DNA from 2 places in the Aestuariirhabdus litorea genome. Region 1 is predicted to be linked to the other one. Evidence: predicted binding sites of a transcription regulator. Region 1 holds the regulator's gene; the other holds the start of a gene.
What was found. Region 1 encodes sigma-54, which starts transcription at its own class of promoters, with help from an activator protein. Its sites were predicted from a motif close to TGGCACNNNNNTTGCTNT; they were not measured.
Positions count from the first base shown of each region.

Region 2: the regulator sigma-54 is predicted to act here: its motif matches at 1,737-1,754, upstream of glnA (glutamate--ammonia ligase).

Region 1 is NZ_QWEZ01000001.1:196,318-199,738, reverse strand. It holds gene lptA (lipopolysaccharide transport periplasmic protein LptA) at 1-265, shown strand, start outside; gene lptB (LPS export ABC transporter ATP-binding protein) at 274-999, shown strand; gene D0544_RS00940 (RNA polymerase factor sigma-54) at 1,112-2,650, shown strand; gene hpf (ribosome hibernation-promoting factor, HPF/YfiA family) at 2,775-3,062, shown strand; gene ptsN (PTS IIA-like nitrogen regulatory protein PtsN) at 3,072-3,421, shown strand, end outside.
Region 2 is NZ_QWEZ01000002.1:1,016,249-1,019,669, forward strand. It holds gene D0544_RS14885 (DUF4124 domain-containing protein) at 1-113, opposite strand, end outside; gene glnA (glutamate--ammonia ligase) at 222-1,628, opposite strand; gene thiI (tRNA uracil 4-sulfurtransferase ThiI) at 2,005-3,421, shown strand, end outside.

The DNA.
Region 1 (3,421 bases):
CGAGGGGAGTCCGGCCCACTACCGGGAAAAGCCCGCTGCCGACAAAGAGATCATCAAGGCCTATGGCCACACCATCGACTACGCCATCGCTCGAGAGCAGGTGACCCTGCAACACAATGCACAGCTGCTGCAGGAGGGCAACTCCTTCAGCGGAGACACCATCCATTACAATACGGTCACCCAGACGGTGAGCGCCCAGAGCAGCGACCGCGCTGACACCGGCGGTCGTGTCGAGATGATTATCCAGCCCAAGAGCAAGCAGTAACGCGACCCATGGCGACCCTAAAAGCACTCCATCTGGCGAAAAGCTACCGCGGAAGAAAGGTGGTCGAGGACATCTCGGTCAGCATCAGCAGCAACCAGATTGTCGGGCTGCTGGGCCCCAACGGGGCTGGCAAAACCACCAGCTTCTACATGATCGTCGGCCTGGTTAACGCGGATGACGGCCAGATCCTGATCGACGGCGAGGACATCACCCGCCTGCCCATGCACGGGCGCGCCCGCAAGGGGATCGGCTATCTCACCCAGGAAGCCTCCATCTTTCGCAAGCTCAGCGTCACCCAGAACATCCTCGCCATCCTGGAGACCCGCAAGGATCTCAACCGTAAACAGCGACTGGAGAAACTGGAGGAGCTGCTGCAGGAGTTCCATATCACCCATATTCGCAACAGCACAGGTATCAGCCTCTCCGGTGGTGAGCGGCGCCGGGTCGAGATCGCCCGCGCACTGGCCATGGAACCCGCCTTTATCCTGCTGGATGAGCCCTTCGCCGGCGTTGACCCTATCTCGGTCAACGACATCAAGGAGGTGGTTCGCCACCTGCGCAACATAGGTATAGGGGTCCTGATTACTGACCACAACGTACGCGAAACCCTGGACATCTGTGAGTTGGCTTATATCGTCAGCGAGGGCAAGATCATTGCCGAGGGCGATCCCGAAACCGTGATGAACAACCAGAAGGTCAAGGATGTCTACCTAGGACATCAGTTCCGCATATAGGCATTGGGCCCCGTTCAGCCCTATAATGGGCCATGCAAGAATTTTGCCGTGACCAACAGAGCGGCCCTCCTCAAGAAGACAGGCAGATTATGGACCGGACACTCTTTTATCTATGAAACCATCCTTAGTCCTGAAAATGGGCCAGCAGCTGACCATGACCCCTCAGCTGCAGCAAGCCATCAAGCTCCTTCAACTGTCTACCCTGGACCTGCAACAGGAGGTTCAGCAAGCCCTTGAGTCCAACCCCATGCTGGAAGCCGAAGAGGGCTCAGACAGCGAATCCTCATCCGATCACGACCAAAGTGGCGACAATAACGAGTTTGACAGCGCTACCGATTACAACACCCTGAGCGAGGGTGAACAGCGCAAGCAGGAGCAGCAGAGCGTCGACAGCGCCAACAACGAAAATGAGGTGATGTCCGACGACTGGCAGGACAACATCCCAGAGGACCTCCCGGTGGACACCGCCTGGGATGACGTTTACCAGTCCAGCCTGCCCCCCTCTTCCGGCTCCGGTGGAGGGGACAATGACGACTACAACCCGGCCGCACGTGCCAGTACCACCGAGTCACTGCAATCGCACCTGGAGTGGCAACTCAACCTCACCCCGATGTCCGATACGGACCGGGCGATCGCCGTCACCATTATTGACGCGCTCACCGAAGATGGTTACCTCAGCTGCAGCTGCGAAGAGCTGCTGGAGGGGATCGAGGAGGAGCTGGAGATTGAGCTCGATGAGGTGGAAGCCGTACTGCGCCGCATCCAGCAATTTGACCCGGTGGGGGTGGCCGCACGCTCCCTTACCGAATGTTTGCTGATCCAGCTTGCGCAACTCCCCGAGAGCACACCCCACCTGGGTTCGGCGCGACTGGTGGTGGAAAAGTACATCAATCTTCTGGGCACCCACGATTATGCCCAGCTGATGCGCAAATCCCGACTCAAGGAGGCCGACCTTAAGGCCGCCATTGAGTTGATCCAGACCCTGAACCCCAAGCCCGGGGACAGCATCCAGAGTAGTGAACCGGAGTACGTTATTCCCGATGTCACGGTCAAGAAGGTCAATGGCCGCTGGACCGTTGAGCTCAACCCTGACGCCGTACCTCGGGTGCGAATCAACTCCGGGTACGCCTCACTGGTGAAACGTGCCGACAACAGCGCAGACAACACCTACCTCAAAAACCACCTGCAGGAGGCGCGCTGGTTTCTCAAAAGCCTGCAGAGCCGGAACGAAACCCTGATGAAGGTGGCCACCCAGATCGTGGAGCACCAACGGGGGTTCCTGGAATATGGCGACGAGGCGATGAAGCCCCTGGTCTTGCATGACATCGCCGAAGCGGTCAGCATGCACGAATCGACCATTTCACGGGTGACGACGCAAAAATACATGCACACCCCGCGGGGTATTTTTGAGCTTAAGTATTTCTTCTCCAGCCACGTCAGCACCGCCAGTGGTGGGGAGTGCTCATCGACCGCCATTCGGGCCATCATCAAAAAGCTGGTGGCGGCAGAGAACCCGAAAAAACCATTGAGTGACAGTAAAATAGCCGGCCTGCTCGCCGAGCAGGGGATCAAGGTCGCACGGCGCACCATCGCCAAGTACCGTGAATCCCTTTCAATCGCACCTTCTAACGAAAGAAAACGTCTGGTATAGGTTATATTGATTGACGGCAACATAGAGATATCGAGCCTCGGATATGATCGGTAACAGAGGCAAACGCATGAGTCCATCGCACGATGGGTTCAGTATCACGTAAAACAGATCAGGAGAAAGACGCATGCAAATCAATATCAGTGGACATCATGTTGATGTAACCGAGGCATTGCGTGAATATGTAGCAACCAAAGTTGACCGCCTGGAGCGCCATTTTGACACCATCACCAGCGTCAACGTTACCCTCAGCATCGAGAAAGAGGGCCAAAAGGCGGAAGCCAACCTCCATGTACGTGGCGCTGACATTCATGCCACTTCCGTTCATCAAGACATGTATGCCGCCATTGATATGCTGGCCGACAAGCTCGACCGCCAGCTAATGAAACATAAGGAAAAGAGTCTAGCCCGCTAACCCTTGGCCATGAACCTCATATCCCTCCTTAGCCCCGACCGCAGCCTCTGTGCTGCGGAAGGCGGCAGCAAAAAACGCGTATTAGAAACCCTCGCCGAAGCCCTTTCCCACTCGGGACAGGAGATTTCAGCGGGAGAGCTGTTTAACGGGCTGATTGAGCGGGAACGCCTCGGCAGTACCGGGTTCGGTAAGGGGATCGCTATCCCCCATTGTCGTCTCGAGTCCTGCACCGAAGCGATTGCCGCACTGCTCAAGCTTTCCGACGGGGTCGACTTCGATGCCATGGACGACCAACCGGTGGATATCATCTTTGCGCTGGTCGTACCCAATGAGGCCACCAGTGAGCACCTGGCGATTTT
Region 2 (3,421 bases), on a different contig from region 1:
TCCGTGAAGGTGACGTTACCCGCCGGATCGACGGTGCGATAGATCTGCGCGCCCAGGGTCGGTGTGGACACTAATGTGCCGGCCATTATCAAAACCACCAGTCGCTTCATCATGAGCAGGTCTCCGCTACCGTCTGGCTAGAGTATAAGTCATTACACCAGGAAACAAAAAAGCCCCGACAGGCGGGGCTTTCAGGGAAACCAAAGGCTTCGAGCGTGGTGTTATACGCTGTAGTACAGGTCGAACTCAACCGGGTGAGTGGTCTGGCTGACGCGGATGCACTCCTCCTTCTTGAGGGCGATGTAACCGTCGATCATGTCGTCGGTGAACACGCCGCCGGCTGTCAGGAACTCACGGTCGGCATCCAGTTCGGCCAGGGCTTCTTCCAGGCTGGCAGACACGGTGGGGATCTCAGCGGCTTCCTCGGCCGGCAGGTCGTACAGATCCTTGTCGGCGGCGTCGCCGGGGTGGATCTTGTTCTTGATGCCGTCCAGACCGGCCATCAGCAGAGCGGCGAAGGTCAGGTAGGGGTTACCGGATGGGTCGGGGAAACGCACTTCGATACGACGCGCCTTGGGGCTGCTGACGTAAGGGATACGGATGGAAGCGGAACGGTTACGGGCGGAGTAAGCCAGCATCACCGGAGCTTCGAAGCCGGGCACCAGGCGCTTGTAGGAGTTGGTGGAAGCGTTGGCGAAGGCGTTGATCGCCTTGGCGTGCTTGATCACACCGCCGATGTAGTACAGCGCAGTGTCGGACAGGCCGGCATAGCCGTCGCCAGAGAAGGTGTTGTCGCCACCCTTGGAGATAGACATGTGCACGTGCATACCGCTGCCGTTGTCACCAACCAGGGGCTTGGGCATAAAGGTGGCGGTCTTGCCGTAGGCGTGTGCCACGTTGTGTACGCAGTACTTCAGGATCTGAACTTCGTCGGCCTTCTTCACCAGGGTGTTGAACTTGACGCCGATCTCGTTCTGGCCAGCAGTACCCACCTCGTGGTGGTGTACTTCGACCTCAAGGCCCATAGCGGTCATGGCGTTGCACATGGCGCCGCGCAGGTCGTGCATGGAGTCGACCGGAGGAACGGGGAAGTAGCCGCCCTTGATACCGGGACGGTGGCCGGTGTTGCCGCCTTCAAATTGCGCGTTGGAGGCCCAGGCCGCCTCTTCGGAGTTGATCTCATAAGAGCAGCCGGAGATATCAAATTTCCACTTCACGTCGTCGAATACGAAAAACTCGGGCTCGGGACCGAAGAAGGCGGTGTCACCGACACCGGTGGACTTCAGGAACTCCTCGGCGCGCTTGGCAACGGAGCGGGGGTCACGCTCGTAGCCCTGCATGGTAGAGGGTTCAACGATGTCGCAGCGCACGATCAGGGTGCTCTCGTCGGTGAAGGGGTCCATTACGGAGGCGATGTCGTCGGGCATGAGGATCATGTCGGACTCGTTGATGCCCTTCCAGCCTTCAATGGAGGAACCGTCGAACATCTTGCCCTCTTCGAAGAAGTCATCGTTGACCTCGCCGACCGGGATGGTGACGTGCTGCTCTTTACCGCTGCTATCGGTAAAGCGCAGGTCGACCCACTTAACATCATTATCTTTAATCAGTTTCAGAGTGTGCTCTGACATCTCGTTTCCTCCAAAAAGGCATTATGTGTGGTGGTTGTCCCACCTATTACGCTGATCTGTCCGTTGCCAGGTTGATGACAATGCAGAACCAAAATCGTGACCCAAGATAAAGCAAAGTGTATGCCATGCCGCTGTTTTGCCTCTGGAGGGCGCAGCCAGCGGGCTCTACCGGAGTGTAGTCGCAATATTCTGACCGTCAACGCACCATGATGGTGCTCGCATCCGTGTTTGTGCACTCATCTGGTGCTTTTTTTGTCGGTGCGTGCTTCAGGTTGGGGAGCAATCTTTGTCGATCAATCCGCCCCCAAGCAGTGCCGAGTCTACCCGCTTTTTGTATAATGTACCGCCTATTTTTCCCTCCCAGATGACCCATTTAATGAAATTTATCGTAAAGCTGTTTCCCGAGATCACCATCAAGAGCAAGCCGGTGCGCACCCAGTTTGTGAAGAAGCTGCGCCGCAACATTCGTACCCTGCTGAGGGTCATTGATCCGGAGCTTGAGGTGGAGGGTGGCTGGGACCGGGTCGAGGTGGTCCCCTCCACCGAGGATCCCCAGCTCTGCGCCCAGTTAGTGGAGCGGCTGATGAACACGCCGGGCATTGCTCACATCCTCGAAGTGAGCCAGCACCGCTTCGAGACCCTGCACGACCTGTTCGAGATCACCCGCGCTGAGGTGGGGGAGTCGCTGGCCGGTAAGACCTTCTGCGTGCGCGCCAGCCGCAGCGGCGAGCACGAGTTTACCTCCCATGAAGCCGAGCGTTATATCGGAGGCGGACTGAACCAGCATACCGACGCGCTGGGGGTGCGGCTGAAGGATCCTGACACCACGGTGCGCCTCGAGATTCGCAACAAGACCCTGTCGATCGTCCGCCGCCGTTATGAAGGCTTGGGGGGCTTCCCCCTGGGCACCCAGGACCCCGTATTGTCGCTGATCTCCGGTGGCTTCGACTCCACCGTCTCCAGCTTCCTGATGACCAAGCGTGGAGTGAATACCCACTTCTGCTTCTTTAATTTGGGGGGCAAGGCCCACGAGGTGGGGGTCAAGGAGGTGGCTTACTACCTCTGGAGCAAGTTTGGCGCCTCCCATCGGGTGATGTTTGTATCGGTCCCCTTCGAGGAGGTGGTCGCCGAGATCCTTACCCGGGTGGATAACTCGCAGATGGGGGTGGTGCTCAAGCGCATGATGCTGCGCGCCGCCAGCCAGATCGCCGAGGAGATGGAGATTGGCGCGCTGGTCACCGGCGAGGCGATCGCCCAGGTGTCGAGCCAGACCCTGCCCAACCTGGCGGTGATCGACGCCGTCACCGATACCCTGGTCCTGCGCCCGCTGATCGCCATGGACAAGCAGGATATTATCAATATCTCCCGTCGTATCGGCACCGAGGAGTTTGCCAGCCACATGCCCGAGTACTGCGGAGTGATCTCGGTAAACCCCACCACCCGTGCGCGCAAGCACCGGGTTGAGCGGGAGGAGGAGCGTTTCGATATGGCGGTGCTGGAGCGGGCCATCAAGGGACGCCAGGCGATGCCCATCAACCACATTCTGGGCCAGCTTGAAGCCCAGGAGCGGGCGGCCGAGACCGCTGAGGTAGCCAGCGGGGAGGTGGTGATTGATATTCGCCACCCCACCGAGCAGGAGATAAAGCCCCTCGAACTGGAGGGGGTAGAGGTGATCGAGGTGCCTTTTTACGCCCTTCACAGTCGTTTCGCGGAGCTCGATCCCGGCCGTCAGTACCTGCTTTTTTGCGAGAAAGGGGTGATGAGTCAACTGCACGCCATGCACCTGCGTGACG